2 regions of the Inquilinus sp. NPDC058860 genome follow, and region 1 is predicted to be linked to the other one. Evidence: riboswitches for the same ligand, from Rfam matches in the RefSeq annotation. Region 1 holds a riboswitch; the other holds the start of a gene.
The links. Region 1 has a riboswitch for thiamine pyrophosphate ahead of thiC (phosphomethylpyrimidine synthase ThiC). Riboswitches for the same ligand answer to the same signal wherever they lie in the genome.

Region 1 (7,711 bases):
AGATGAACATCCAGCGCCAGGCCTCGAGCCCCAGCCACAGCGTGTTGCCGGCGCCGCCTGCCGCCGCCGCCAGCGCATAGTCGCACAGCAGCGCGACGAATATGCCGACCACGATGGCCAACTGCTGCAGCGAGCCGAGGCGGCCGCGGATGTGGGCCGGCGAGACTTCGGCGATATAGGCCGGGGCGATGACGCTGGCCGCCCCGACGGCCACCCCGCCGAGGAACCTCAGCGCCGTCAGCGACCAGATGCTCCACGCCAGGCCGGTTCCGACCGAGCCGATGAGGAAGATCACCGCGGCGATCTGCATCACTGCGATCCGGCCGTACTTGTCCGCAATCGGCCCCGCGAACCACGCACCGACCGCCGATCCGAGCAGCGCGCTCGCCACCGAGAAGCCGAGCAGGACGTCGCCGGCCCCGGACCATTGGCGGATGGCCGCGACGGCGCCGTTGATGACCGCCGTGTCGAAGCCGAACAGAAAGCCGCCCATTGCCGCCGAAAGCGCGATCAGAAACGTCTTGCCGATGACGAATTCGCTGCCGCTCGTGGCGATCGCGGCGCCTTCCCTGGGTGGGCCGCCTGTCGTCGACATGCCTGTCCTCCCGGATGGTTTGGAGGACTGTGAGCCTATCCGCTCGGAATTCCTACCCGCGAATTGTCGCCGTCTCCGTGGCGAGATCGGCGTCCCGGATCGGGCTCATTCAGCTCCCCGCGGCTCCAGCCGCCAGCCGCCGCCCTGGCGGGCGAGTTTCGGCTGCAGCCAGGCCAGGGCCTCGCGCAGCGCCTCCTCGACGCCCCAGGGCAGGTTCACCAGCACGAGGCCGGAGCCGTTGAGGCGGGCCGGGAACAGCGTGTCGAACACGGTCAGCTCGGCCGTCCAGGCGCGGGGCAGGGGCGGCAATGCCGACAGCATGGCGTCGACCGGCGGCCGGTCCTTGATCGGGTACCAGGCGGCGATCACGCCTTCCGGCCAGCGGCGATGCGCCGTGGCGATGCCGCGGGCCAGCCGCGCCAGCTCGTCCGGCTGCTCGAAGGACGGGTCGAGCAGCAGCAGCCCGCGCCGCGGCTGCGGCGGCAGCAGGCCGCGCAGCGCCTCCCAGGAATCGCGGTGGTGGATCGCGACCTGGCCGTCGCCGGCGAATTCGGCACGCAGCCTGGCATTGTCCTCGGGATGCAGCTCGACCAGGGTCAGCCGGTCCTCCGGCCGCATCAGCGCCCGGATCAGCCGCGGCGAGCCGGGATAGATCTCGAGCCGGCCGGAGGGATTGAACGCGCGGACCAGCTCGAGATAGCGGGCGACCGCGGCCGGGGCTTCCGTCTCCCGCTCGATCCGGGCGATGCCGTCGACATATTCGCCGGTCTTGGACGCCTCGGCGGCCAGGGCATAGCGGCCGACGCCGGCATGCAGGTCGAGAGCGGAAAAGGGCTTGGCCTTGCCGCGCATTGCTTCCAGCAGCGCCACCAGCACCACGTGCTTCAGGACGTCGGCCTGGTTGCCGGCGTGGAAGGCGTGGCGATAGTTCATGCCGCCTGCAGCACCGCGACCCAGCCGGGCAGCGGCACCTTGTTCTCGGTGCGGGTCCAGGCGGATTCGATCTCGACCGTGGCAAAGCCGGCCTCCGCCGCGGCGGCCCGCAGATAGGCGGCGGAATGCTGGTAGCGATGATGGTGGCCCAGGCGCCAGCCGTGGCCGTCGGCGTCGTCCTGCGCCTCCAGGGTCAGGGCGAACAGGCCGCCCGGCCGCAGCACCCGCCGGGCGGCGGCGAGCAGCGGCGCGAGGTCGCCGATATAGACCGCGACATCGGCCGCCAGGGCCAGGTCGTACCGCTCCGGCCACTCCGCCAGCGTGGCGACGATCTCGCCCGGCTCCAGCCGGTCGTACAGTCGGCGCGCCATTGCCTGCAGGATCATGCCGGGCGACAGGTCGATGCCGTCCAGCCGGCGGCGGCGGTCGGCGAAGGCGATGCCGGCCAGGCCGGTGCCGCAGCCGAGGTCGAGGATGTCGAGGCGGCCCTCCGGCACCGTCCGGTCGACGGCGCGGCGCAGCAGCTCCGGCCCGCGATAGCGCAGGGCCTCGACCAGCGCCGTGTCGAAGCGCGGGGCGTACTGGTCGAACAGGGTGCGGACATGCGCTTCCGGCAGCTGTGCCGGCACCGGGGCGGCGCCGATCAGCGCCAGCCGCACCGCGGCGCCCATCCGGTCGTCCGGGTCCAGCTCCAGCGCGGCGCGGTAGGCCGTGGCCGCGTCGCCGTCCGCTGCCTCCAGCGCCTGGCCCAGCGCGTAGTGGATCTCGACGTCGCCGGGATCGATCTCGATCGCGGCGCGGATGGCTTCGGCGGCCTCGGCCGGCTGGCCGTCGGCGAGCAGGGCAAGGCCGATCTCCAGGCGCCGGCGGGCCCGTGGATCCGGGGTGGGAAGGGGCAGGGTCATGGGATGAAACGTCCGAAGCGCCGCGGCCGTGCCGCAGTCGCGCGCGGGCTTATAGCCGAAGCGCTGTCCGGTCGTCGAGAGGCTCGCGATCGGCCTCAGGCATTCGTGGGATAGACGAAGCCGTCCGCCTCGTAGACGCCGCCATAGGCGTTGGTGTCCGGGTTCCAGAACCGCACCGCGGTCCAGTCGTTGCCGCTGGAGACGTCGATCACCGACTGCTCGCGGTAGATCCGGCGCCGCGTCGGCCCGTCATTGCCCCAGTTGGTGTGCGATACGGTGATCTCGCGCGAATTGCGCACCGCCACCACCACCGAGATGTGGCCGGCGCTCAGCCGGTCCGACCGTCCCAGCACCAGCACGGCGCCGGAGCGCGGTTCGCTGCCCTTGCCGTAGACGCCGTCGGCCTGGTCCCACCAGGTCCAGGCGTCGCCCTTGATCTGGATCCCGGAGACGGCGCGGGCATAGGGCACGCACTCCTCCGGCGCGTTGGCGGTGACGTATCGGGCGACACCGCTGCCGGTGGGGTTGCGCACGATCTCGCGCCCCCCGCCACAGGCGGCCAGGGCCAGCGCGATCGACAGCACCCAGGCATGTCGCAGCATCCGTCGCTCTCAACCGAAGAATCAGAAATACACCCCAATGCATTGGAATGTAGACTTTTTTAGGAATACGGTCAAGATCGAGGCGGAGCGGTGCGTCGGCTGCCTTCCCGCTTGACATGCCCTCCCCGGGCGCGCTCTGATCGAGGCGTTCCGAGGGGAGCTCCGGTAAGGAGCTGAGACACCACACCATCCGCGACGTGGGAACCCTTCGAACCTGATCCGGGTCGTGCCGGCGTAGGGAATGGAACCACATGCGCGCTCAGCCGCTCTCTTTCCAGCTTTCCGTCCTTGGCACGCCCTCAATCCGTCCGATCGAGGAGGACGACGATGCCCAAGGACGCCATCCCCACAACCGTCACCACCGGCCCGCTGCCGGCGTCGCGCAAGGTCCATGTTCCCGGTGAGCGCCACCCCGACCTGCGCGTCGCCATGCGCGAGATCGTGCTGTCGCCCGAATCCGGCGAGCCGCCGCTGCGCGTCTACGACGCCTCCGGCCCCTACACCGACCCGGCGGCGCTGATCGACATCGGCGCCGGCCTGCCCGCGCTGCGGGCCGGCTGGATCGCCGCCCGCGGCGATGTCGAGGCCTATGACGGGCGCACCGTGCGGCCGGAGGATGACGGCCGCCGCCCGGGCGAGGCCGCCAACCTGTTCGAGTTCCCGCGCGGCGACCGGCGCCCGTTGCGGGCGCGTGGCGGCACCGCGGTGACGCAGATGGCCTATGCCCGCGCCGGCATCGTCACGCCGGAGATGGAGTATGTCGCGATCCGCGAGAATCTCGGCCGCGAGCGGGCGCGGGAGCAGGCGGCGCGCGACGGCGAGAGCTTCGGCGCCGCGATCCCGGACCACGTGACCCCGGAATTCGTGCGCGACGAGGTGGCGCGGGGGCGGGCGATCATCCCGTCCAACATCAACCACCCGGAATCCGAGCCGATGGCGATCGGCCGCAACTTCCTGGTGAAGATCAACGCCAATATCGGCAACTCGGCCGTCACCTCCTCGATCGCGGAGGAGGTGGAGAAGATGGTGTGGGCGATCCGCTGGGGCGGCGACACGGTGATGGACCTGTCGACCGGCCGCAACATCCACACCACCCGCGAATGGATCCTGCGCAATGCGCCGGTGCCGATCGGCACGGTGCCGATCTACCAGGCGCTGGAAAAGGTCGGCGGCGTGGCCGAGGACCTGACCTGGGAGATCTTCCGCGACACGCTGATCGAGCAGGCGGAGCAGGGGGTCGACTACTTCACCATCCATGCCGGGGTGCGGCTGCCCTACATCCATCTCACGGCGAAGCGGGTGACCGGCATCGTCAGCCGCGGCGGCTCGATCATGGCGAAGTGGTGCCTGGCGCATCACCGCGAGAGCTTCCTCTACACCCATTTCCGCGAGATCTGCGCGATCATGCGGGCCTATGACGTCGCCTTCTCGCTGGGCGACGGGCTGCGCCCCGGCTCGATCGCCGACGCCAACGACGCGGCCCAGTTCGCCGAGCTGGAGACGCTGGGCGAGCTGACCCAGGTGGCGTGGGAGCACGATGTCCAGGTCATGATCGAAGGCCCCGGCCATGTGCCGATGCACAAGATCAAGGCCAATATGGACAAGCAGCTGGCGGTCTGCGGCGAAGCGCCGTTCTACACGCTCGGGCCGCTCACCACCGACATCGCGCCCGGCTACGACCACATCACCTCCGGCATCGGCGCGGCGATGATCGGCTGGTTCGGCACCGCCATGCTCTGCTACGTCACGCCGAAGGAGCATCTCGGGCTGCCGGACCGCGACGACGTCAAGACCGGCGTCGTCACCTACAAGATCGCGGCCCATGCCGCCGACCTGGCCAAGGGGCATCCGGCGGCGCAGCTGCGCGACGACACCCTGTCCCGCGCCCGCTTCGAGTTCCGCTGGCGCGACCAGTTCCACCTGTCGCTCGACCCCGACACGGCGCTGGCCTATCACGACGAGACGCTGCCGGCGGAGGGCGCCAAGACCGCGCATTTCTGCTCGATGTGCGGCCCGAAATTCTGCTCGATGAAGATCACGCAGGAGATCCGGGCCTCGGCCGAGGCGGGGATGGAGGAGATGTCGGCGCGGTTCCGCGAGGGCGGCGGAGAGATCTACCGCGCGGCCGAGTGACGGGGCCGGCGGGTCGGCCCGCACCGAGATGAAAATGATTCTTGGTGCACGCGGACACGACCGGTATAGGACTCGCAGCGGAATTTGACCGCTGACGGCCCGGGACGGGCGCTTCGTCCCGGGCCGTCGTCGACGGCGTGACGGCGCTCGGCGCGAGGAGATTTTGATGGCAGCCCTTTCCGAACACGCGGCCAAGGCCGGCCGGATGACCCGGTTCCTGGTGCAGCGCCGGTTCCAGCGCGTCGCCTGGCGGGACTGGGTGGCCGACCGCATCGCCGGCCGGATCGGGCGCGGTCCGGTCGCCGGGTCGCCGGAGGGCCGGAGCGGCGCCGCGGCGCTGACCGCCGACGGCTTCGCCATGACGCCCTGGCTGATGACGCCGGGCCGGGTCGAGGAGATGCGGCGCCACTTCGCCGGCCACCCGTCCTTCAACCCCTACAAGCCCGAGGACGGCACCTTCCAGGCGCCGGATCAGGCGCCGCCGGGCACCCATGTCGCGCATCTCCGGCCGGAGGTGGTGGTGAACGCGCCCCATGCGCTGGCCATCGCCAACGACCCGGCGGTGCTGGAAGCGGTGCAGGCGGCCCTCGGCTGCAAGCCGACGATCAGCTACATGGCCGCATGGTGGTCGATCGCCGGTGACGGCCAGGCCCAGCACGCCGAGCTGTTCCACCGCGACTACGACGATTGGCGTTTCATCAAGCTGTTCGTCTATCTCACCGATGTCGACGCCGGGGCCGGACCGCACATCTATGTCCGCGGCTCGCACCGCGAGGACCGGCTGATGCCGATCCGGCGCTACTCCGACGCTGAGGTCGAGGGCGCCTTCGGGCGCGAGCGCTTCGTCCAGTTCGAGGGTCCCGCCGGCACCAGCTTCCTGGAGAACACCTTCGGCTTCCATCGCGGCCTGCCGGCGCGGCAGACGCCGCGGCTGATCTTCCAGGTGGTGTACTGCCAGGGCCCTATCCTGTACGGCCCGCCGCGCCCGATCGCCGAGGCCGGCCGGGTGGCCCAGGGCCTGACGCTCGATCCCTACGTCAACCGCGTCTATCTCCGGGCCTGACCCGGATGGTGATCCCAGGGTCGCCATGAGCCGTTCCCGGCCATGGCGTTCGCGATGACCCTCGCCCGGGTTCGGGCGGCCGGCGGCAAGGCGGCGCTGTTCCTGCTCGCCTTCGCGCTCGGCAAGGGTTCCGCCTTCTTCGGGCCGCTGCTGCTGTCCCAGGTCATGAGCCTCCAGGACTACGGCACGGCCGAGCTGGGGCTCAGCATCGGCGTGATCGGGGCGCAGATTCTCAGCCTCGGCATCACCGGCGCGATCCCGCAGCTGGTGCTGATCCGCAAGGACGACCGCGTCCTCGACCTGCTGTTCTTCGTCGTCGCCTCGATCGGCCTCGTCGGCCTCGGTGGCGCCGCGATCGCCTGGGCCGCCTCGGGCCAGTTGCTGCCCGCCTTCGCCGGCGTCGCCATGGCCGGCGCCGGGGCCCAGGTCGCCGCCAGCGTCTACTACCGTGCCATGGGGCGCCGCTTCGGCATCCTGGTCGCCGACAACCTGGCGCTCTATGCCTTCCTGATCGTCGGCGCGCTGGTGTTCCTGGCGCTGTGGCGGGTGCCGCTGGGGCTGGTGATCCTCGGCTGCGGCGGCGTGGCGCTCGGCTTCACTCTCTTCGCCCTCGTGGGCCTGGCGCGCACCATCCGGCCGGGCTTCCTCGCCGCCCATGCGGACGCCCGGCGGATGGGCTTCTTCATGATGGTGAACTCGCTGGTCTATTTCGCCATCGTCAACAGCTCGCGGGTGCTGGTCGGCTTCTTCCTGTCGGTCGAGGCGGTGTCGGTCTATGCGGTCTGCTTCCGCATCTCGGCGGCGATCTTCCTGGTGCACCAGCTGATCGTGACCGCGTTCTTCAAGACGCTGTACGAGGCCTCGGCCGAATGGTTCGACCGGTTCTACCTGGCCCTGCTGGCGCTGACCATGGCGGGGGCTGCGGCGATCCTCGCCGGCTTCGAGCTGTTCGGTACGGAGCTGCTGCCGGGCTGGCGGGCCCATCTGCCCGAGATGTCGCGGCTGCTGCCCATCGTCTGCATGCAGACGATCTGGTGGGTGTCGCTGGCCCATGTCGAGCTGCGGATCAACCGGGCGCTGATCTCGAAACAGGCGACGATGTGGCTGCTGGGCTGCGCCGGGCTGATGGTCGCGGCCCTGGCGCTGCTGAAGGCGCTCGGGCTCCTGACCCTGTCGACGGCGGCGCTGGTCTTCGCCGGCACCCTGTTCCTGGCGCTGCACATCCAGCTGACGCTGCTCGAGCGCAACGGCGTGGCGCTGCCGCGGATGCGGATCGCGCTGTTCGCGCCGCTGGTGTTCCTGATCCCGGCCTGGTTCCTCGCCTAGGGCTCGCGCTTGGCGCCGCTGGACCACAGCCGGCGCAGCTGCTCGACGAAGCCCTGGCTCTCCTGCAGCGCGCCGAAGAACTGGGCGTCGGCCTCGCGCACCCTCGGCATGGCGGCGTTCAGCACCTCGGCGCCCTTGGCGGTGACCCGGAGCT
Region 2 (7,711 bases), on a different contig from region 1:
GTAGCTCAGCGGTAGAGCAGGCGCCTGCCCGGGCCTCGGCCCGGTCGGGCAAAGTTTCATCTCCCTCGTCGCCATGCGTCCTTCTGGACACAGGATCGAACATCATGGACCGGACCTACGACCTCCTCACCGAAAGCTTCGCCCCGGCGCGCGACGCGTCCGTGCGCGCCAAGCCGGTCAAGATGTGGACCCGCGGCGTGCCGGTCGACGACGGCTCGCGCCAGCAGCTGCTGAACACCGCGACGCTGCCCTTCATCCACAAGCACGTCGCGGCGATGCCGGACGTGCATTACGGCAAGGGCGCGACCATCGGGTCGGTGATCCCGACGCGCGGAGCGATCATCCCGGCGGCGGTCGGCGTCGACATCGGCTGCGGCATGTGCGCGGTGCGCACGACGCTGACCAGCCATCAGCTGCCGGACAGCCTGTCCGGGCTGCGCTCCGCGCTCGAGGCGGTGATCCCGGTCGGGATGGCCGATCACGGGCAGGACGTGCCGCGCGCGGCGGAGAACGCCTGGTACTCAGGCTTCAAGCGCCGCTACGACGAGCTGCAGCAGAAGTACCCGGCGATCTCCACCCGGCATTCGCCGGCGCGGCAGATCGGCACGCTGGGCGGCGGCAACCACTTCATCGAGGTCTGCCTGGACCAGGACGACCGCCTGTGGGTGATGCTGCATTCCGGCTCGCGCGGGGTCGGCAACCGCATCGGCAGCTTCTTCATCGCCGAGGCGCGCCGGGAGATGGAGCGGCTGTTCGTCCATCTGCCGGACCGGGACCTGGCCTATCTGGCCGAGGGCTCGGAGCTGTTCGACGACTACATGGCGGCGGTCGGCTGGGCGCAGGACTACGCCCGCGCCAACCGGGACGTGATGCTGAAGCAGGCGCTGGCGGCGATGGCCGCCGCCTTCACCGATTTCGGCGTCACCGACGAGGCGATCAACTGCCACCACAACTACGTGGAGCGGGAGCATCACTTCGGCGAGAACGTCTGGGTCACCCGCAAGGGCGCCGTGCGCGCCCGCGAGGGCGACCTGGGCATCATCCCGGGGTCGATGGGGGCGCGGTCCTTCATCGTCCGCGGCAAGGGCAACCCCGACAGCTTCTGCTCGTGCTCCCACGGGGCCGGGCGGGTGATGTCGCGGACCGAGGCCAAGCGGCGCTTCACGGTCGCCGACCATGCAGCCGCCACCGCGGGGATCGAGTGCCGGAAGGACGAGGGCGTCATCGACGAGACGCCTAAGGCCTACAAGGACATCGACGCCGTGATGGCCGCCCAGTCGGATCTGGTCGAGGTCGTGCACACGCTGCGCCAGATCGTCTGTGTGAAGGGGTAGAGACGCCACGGACAGCGCGGTCCGGGCAGCCGGACCGCGCTGCCCCCTGTCGCTCGTGGTCTCAACAAGAAACGAAAGAACCGACCATGATCACGATCGACGGATCCCAGGGCGAGGGCGGGGGGCAGATCCTGCGCTCGGCCCTGACCCTGTCCCTGGCCACCGGAACCCCGTTCCGGATCGAGAAGATCCGGGCGGGGCGCGCCAAGCCGGGCCTGCTGCGCCAGCACCTCACGGCGGTGAAGGCGGCGGCCGAGATCGGCCGGGCCGCGGTGACGGGGGCCGAGCTGGGCTCGACCGCGCTCGGCTTCGCGCCGGGCACGGTCGCGGCCGGTGAGTATGCCTTCGCCATCGGCTCGGCCGGGTCGACGCTCCTGGTGCTGCAGACCGTGCTGCTGCCGCTGGCGCTGGCGGATGCCCCGTCGCGGCTGCGGCTGCAGGGCGGCACCCATGCCATGGGCGCCCCGAGCTTCGACTTCGTCGAGCGCGCCTTCCTGCCGCTGCTGCACCGCATGGGCATCCACGCCCGGGCGGCGCTGCGCCGGCACGGCTTCTATCCGGCGGGCGGCGGCGTGGTCGAGGTCGAGGTCATGCCGCGCGGCAAGCCGGCGCCGCTGGTACTGGAGCGGCGCGGCGCCCTGCTGTCGCAACAGGTAGAGGCGGTGGTCACCCATCTGCCGCTGCACATCGCGGCGCGGGAGACGGCGGCCTTCGCCAAGACCCTGCGCTGGCGGGACGACACGGTCGTTCCCGGCCGCGCCGTCGCCGCGGACGGACCGGGCAACTGCCTGACCGTGACGGTGGCGCATGAGCACGCGATCGAGATCTTCACCGGCCATGGCCAGCCCGGCCTGCCGGCGGAGGATGTCGCCGCCGGAACGGCCCGGGCGGTGCGGCAGTATCTCGCCAGCCGCGCCCCGGTGGGCCCGCATCTGGCGGACCAGCTGCTGCTGCCGATGGCGCTGGGCGCCGGCGGCCGGTTCGTCACCATGGCGCCGACGCCGCACACCCGCACCAACATCGCGGTGATCGAGGCCTTCCTCGGCACCCGGATCGCGGTGACCCGCCACACCGGCCGCAGCGTGCTGGTCGCGGTGGACGGCCGAGACAGCAAGGAGACGGCATGAACGCCGCACTTGAAGCTTGAAGCCAGCAGCAGACATGCCGCGATGATGAACCAACCGAACGCGGAGCTTGGGCTACCTTGTGTCTAATCCGGATCGACACGTCAGAATAGACGCCCGGCCATCATGCCGGGCCTTTTTCCTCCGCCGGTCAGTCCGGCCGAAAACAAGCGAAACTACTGAAGCGGGATGCGTCCTTCCGCCTGCAGCAAGCGCTGTCCAATTTCGGGCACAGCGTGCATCGCCTGCAGGACGAATCCCTCCCTTTCTGACTGCTCGCCCAATTCGTGCAAAGCCTCGTCCAGGCGTTCAATCTGCTTTTCAGTCAGCAAAGGACTGTCGCGCGGTGGCGTAAAGATGATCATCTCATGTTCGCGCGGCTCAAACGGCAGGCCCTTTTTGTCCTCATCGCGACGGACCTTGAGATCGAACATCTTACGCTTGATTAGGTCAACCGCTTGGGCCTGCGTGCTGGCTTGAAGCGTCGCGAAGTTCGCCACAAGTTTTGGCCCTGCGAAGTCGATGCTGATGCGAGCCACCCCTTGTCCGCGGCGGCGGCGATGAGCCCGAATGTGCTCACTGAAATAGTCACTGAGACGTGGAGCGATCTGCTTCACATGCTCAAGGACGAGGATCGGGAGCCGGTCCGATGCGCCAGCGCCTCCATCCTCTGTATGTGCCTCCACGGTCGTAAGAGGGGGCTCATACCGATAGAGCGATGACAATGCCCCCATCCATGTTTTCGCGAGTTGCTCCAAAGACCTCGCCTCGCCCTCAGCGACAGTTCCAACGCTGACACCAGAGAAAACGAGAAGCCCTTCCGCTAGCGCTGCAGAGCCTTGGGTGGCGAGCGCGGTTCGGAGTTCGTCCAATGCAACTTCAGCTGCGAAAAGGGCGGTCTCCGCCGCAACTCCGTATAGGCATTCAAGCCGATTGAGCGCGTTTGCGGCTTCGATGTGAAACCCCTGTAGTCCCACCGCGGCCACAGCAATGATGAAGCGCTCCGGCGAACCGAGAATGGGCGACAGATAAATGGGCGCCCAACGCCCACGCACCGTCCCCTCCGGCCGAGGGAAGTTCGAGGTGGAGAGAGCCATCAGACCAGCCTCTCGAGTTCCAGCGTCGATGCTGCCAATCGGGGCACATGTGCGCGTCGGCTGCTCAAAAACGACATGACGGCCTCAAGGTCGCCCGAGGTTAGCAGGTGGGCAACGTGGTTCACGACGGCCAGCGCTTGAAAATCTAGCCCCTTAGTATCTAGCTCCACGAGGGCTGCATCGTCTGCAACCGCAATCCGCTGATCGTAATCCAGAACAGGCGTTAACCATTCGGTAAGCCTGCTGCGCACGGGCCGGTCGGGAGCTTCGAGATCGCCAGGCTGCCAGTCAGGTCCAGTGAAGCACTGCCCGTGGTCGATAAGCCACACCTCCTTATCCCCCGAAAAGAGAATATTTCCTGCATGACGATCGATATTGGCGACAAGTGCATCGAAGCCATACAGACGGCCAAGCGCTTGCCACTGCGCGAGACGCTCTAGCACAGCCCGCCCTCCTCCGCTGAAATACAAAGCCGCCACATGGGGTTGGCGGACATCGACGCTCGCATAAACTAACTTTGCATCGCCGAGCGTCGGCCCCTTACGGGCAGTGAATCGATCGGGGTGGGCCAGCGCAATGTAGGGCGGAGGAATGGGAAGGCCTAGGCGGATCCCGAGCGCAGCGGCAAGAACCTCGTTCGCCAACTCCTTTGGTTCGAGATCTTTGATGACTGCGGTTTGTTCGCCCTGCTCGGTGAAAATCACGCCGCGGTATGTGTCGCTGACGTTGCCCACGTTGAACGGCATCGCGCCGGCAAGCACCTCTCCCAGCCGGATAATCGGGCCCGCGTTCAGGGATGAAGCAGGCGCGGTGGGGATATCTGACGGCATCAGCAATTCTCGTTATTACAATATGGCCATAAAAGCATCGTTTCCGTCGAAACGGGAGCCACGTTCGCATCGCGAACTATGCGGGCTACCAACTCGATCAAACCCTCATCATCTGTCTGCGTGGGCGATGTTATCAAGCGAGCACCATGGCCGGTGCGCTTGACACCGGCCGTCCCGGCTTGCGAGCCTGGACCCGGAAGTGACACGGGGTGCCCGGGAACGGGCTGAGATCATACCCGTCGAACCTGATCTGGGTCATGCCAGCGAAGGGAGCCGTCACGCGATGCCCGCCATGGGCCCCGGATCCTCAGGATCGATCGCCGACCGCCCTTCGCCGGAGGAGGAGCGGAATGGCTGCGGCTGCTGAAGCATCGGAACCGGGGCGGCGCTTCGACCTGTCGGTCTATCTCGTCACCGACACGCGGCTGAGCGGGCCGCGCGGCGTCGCCGCCGTGGCCGCGGCGGCGGCGCGCGGCGGCATCACCATCGTGCAGCTGCGCGACCCCGACGCCACCACCCGGGCGCTGATCGCAGCGGCCGGAGCGCTGCAGGCGGTGCTGGCGCCGCATGGCATCCCGTTGGTGATCAACGACCGGGTCGACGTCGCCCTGGCGGTCGGCGCCGACGGCGTCCATCTCGGCGACCGCGACATGCCGGCGGCGACGGCGCGGCGCCTGCTGGGCCCCGGCCGCATCGTCGGCGTCACCGTGCATGACGCGGCCGAGGCGCGGGCGGTCGACCCGGCCGTCGCCGACTACGCCGGCATCGGCCCGGTCTTCGCCACCTCCACCAAGGCCGAGGCCCGGCCGGCGATCGGGGTCGACGGGTTCCGGGTACTGCGCCGGCTGGTGCCGCTGCCCGCGGTCGGCATCGGCGGCATCGATGCGGCCCAGACCGCCGATGTGATCGCGGCCGGGGCGGACGGCGTCGCCGTGGTCTCGGCGATCTGCGCCGCGCCCGATCCGGAAGCGGCGGCCCGGGCGATCGCCGCGGCGGTGGCGGAAGGACGGAGGGCTTGATGATCCCCAATGTCCTGACCATCGCCGGCACCGATCCCTCGGGCGGCGCCGGCATCCAGGCGGACCTGAAGACCTTCTCGGCCCTCGGCGCCTATGGCTGCGCGGTGATCACCGCCCTGGTCGCCCAGAACACCCGCGGGGTGCAGGCGGTGGAGCTGGTGCCGGCGGCCTTCGTCGCCAGGCAGATCGACTGCCTGCTGGCCGATGTCCGGATCGACGCGGTGAAGATCGGCATGCTGGCGACCGGCGAGATCGTGCGCGTGGTGGCCGAGGCGCTGCGCCGGCACGGGCTGACCCGGGTGGTGGTCGACCCGGTGATGGTGGCGAAGAGCGGCGACCGGCTGCTGGACCCCGACGCGGTGGCGGCGCTGCGCGAGGAGCTGCTGCCGCTGGCCACCGTGGTCACGCCGAACCTGCCGGAGGCCGCCGATCTTCTGGGCCGCGCGCCGGCCGGGAGCCGGGACGAGATGCCGGGGATCGCCGCGGCGCTGCTGGCGCTGGGGCCCCGGGCGGTGCTGCTGAAGGGCGGCCATCTGGCGGAGGCGGAGAGCCCGGACCTGCTGCTCTCGGCGGCCGGGTCCCTGACCCTGGCGGCGCCGCGGATCGCCACCCGCAACACCCACGGCACCGGCTGCACCCTGTCCTCGGCCATCGCGGCCCTGCTGCCGCAGCGGCCCGACCTGGAGACGGCGGTGCGCGAGGCGAAGGATTACCTGACCGGGGCGCTGGCCGCGGCCGACCGCCTGTCCGTCGGCGGCGGCCACGGGCCCCTGCACCATTTCCACCGCTGGTGGGGGTAGCGTCCTTGTAGGTTGGGTTCGCGACAGCGAACCCAACACCCATAGAGCGGCGCGATGTTGGGTTCGCGAACGCGAACCCAACCTACGGCGTGCCAGCCTCAGCCGACCTTGTTCTTGTTGTAGACGTCGAAGGCGACGGCGGCGAGCAGGACCAGGCCCTTGATCACCATCTGCAGGTCGATGCCGAGGCCGAGGATCGACATGCCGTTGTTCATCACGCCCATGATGAAGGCGCCGATCACCACGCCGGTGATCTTGCCGACGCCGCCCGAGGCCGAGGCGCCGCCGATGAAGCAGGCGGCGATGGCGTCGAGCTCGTACTGGTTGCCGGCCTGCGGCGTCGCCGAGGTCAGGCGCGCCGTGGTGATCAGCCCGGCCAGCGCCGCCAGCACCCCCATGTTGACGAAGGTCAGGAACACCAGCTTCTCGGTGTTGATGCCGGACAGCTTGGCCGCCTTCTCGTTGCCGCCGACCGCGTAGATGCGGCGGCCGAGCGTGGTGCGGGTGGTGACGAAGGCGTAGAGCACCACCAGCACGCCCATCAGGATCAGGATGTTGGGCAGGCCGTTATAGGTCGCCAGCAGGTAGCCGAGCCCGGCCAGCGCCACCAGCGTCGCCGCGTTCTTGATGATGAAGAACAGCAGCGGCTCCTGCTCCACCCCGTGCTGGATCTCGTTGCGCCGCTTCTTGACGTTGAACCAGACCAGGATCAGCGGCACGGCGAGGCTGATCAGGAGCGTGGTGATCCAGACCTTGCCGGTGCCCGAGAACAGCTCCGGCATCGAGCCGAACAGCTCGGCGATGAAGCCCGAGGACATCTTCTGGAAGTCCTGCGGCACCGGCCCCGCCCGCTCGCCGTTCAGCACCATGATGCAGAGGCCGCGGAAGGCCAGCATGCCGGCCAGGGTGACGATGAAGGACGGGATCTTGCGGTAGGCGATGAAATAGCCCTGGACCGAGCCGATCGCGGCGCCCAGCGCCAGGCAGGCGATGGCCGAGAGCCAGGGATCGAGCCCCTGCCACACCATCAGGGCGCCGCCGACCGCGCCGACGAAGCCCGCGACCGACCCGACCGACAGGTCGATATGGCCGCTGACGATGACCAGCAGCATGCCGAAGGCCAGCACGATGACATAGGCGTTCTGCTGGATCAGGTTGCTGAGGTTCAGCGGCGTGAACAGCCGGCCGTCGGTCGCGACCTGGAAGATGATCATGATCGCGACGAGCGACAGCAGCATCGCGTATTCGCGGATGTTGTTCTTCAGGAACTCGCCGATCCGGGTGTTCGCGCGAGTCTGCAGGGCGGTCGTTTCGGTGGTCATGGCCGTGCTTCCTTAGACCCGTTCTCTCGAGCGCATGATCGCCCGCATGATGTTTTCCTGAGAGGCGTCCTTGGCCGGCATCTCGGCGCAGATCCGGCCTTCGTTCATGACGTAGATCCGGTCGGACATGCCGAGCAGCTCCGGCATCTCCGACGAGATCACGATGACGCCCTTCCCGGACGCCA

Region 2: it holds a riboswitch for thiamine pyrophosphate, as region 1 does, so the genes downstream of both, thiE (thiamine phosphate synthase) here and thiC (phosphomethylpyrimidine synthase ThiC) in region 1, are expected to answer to the same signal.

What each region holds. Positions count from the first base shown of each region.
Region 1 covers NZ_JBHYMS010000026.1:11,660-19,370, reverse strand. Annotated here, with positions in the region: gene ACFW16_RS18790 (sugar porter family MFS transporter) at 1-595, opposite strand, end outside; gene ACFW16_RS18785 (23S rRNA (adenine(2030)-N(6))-methyltransferase RlmJ) at 701-1,528, opposite strand; gene ACFW16_RS18780 (methyltransferase) at 1,525-2,433, opposite strand; gene ACFW16_RS18775 (CHAP domain-containing protein) at 2,529-3,035, opposite strand; TPP riboswitch at 3,179-3,294, shown strand; gene thiC (phosphomethylpyrimidine synthase ThiC) at 3,363-5,168, shown strand; gene ACFW16_RS18765 (phytanoyl-CoA dioxygenase family protein) at 5,335-6,231, shown strand; gene ACFW16_RS18760 (lipopolysaccharide biosynthesis protein) at 6,274-7,557, shown strand; gene ACFW16_RS18755 (MarR family winged helix-turn-helix transcriptional regulator) at 7,554-7,711, opposite strand, start outside.
Region 2 covers NZ_JBHYMS010000017.1:31,897-39,607, reverse strand. Annotated here, with positions in the region: gene ACFW16_RS14085 (RtcB family protein) at 105-1,334, shown strand; gene rtcA (RNA 3'-terminal phosphate cyclase) at 1,421-2,461, shown strand; gene ACFW16_RS14075 (hypothetical protein) at 2,635-3,555, opposite strand; gene ACFW16_RS14070 (HipA family kinase) at 3,555-4,385, opposite strand; TPP riboswitch at 4,581-4,676, shown strand; gene thiE (thiamine phosphate synthase) at 4,736-5,404, shown strand; gene thiD (bifunctional hydroxymethylpyrimidine kinase/phosphomethylpyrimidine kinase) at 5,404-6,204, shown strand; gene mmsB (multiple monosaccharide ABC transporter permease) at 6,303-7,526, opposite strand; gene mmsA (multiple monosaccharide ABC transporter ATP-binding protein) at 7,539-7,711, opposite strand, start outside.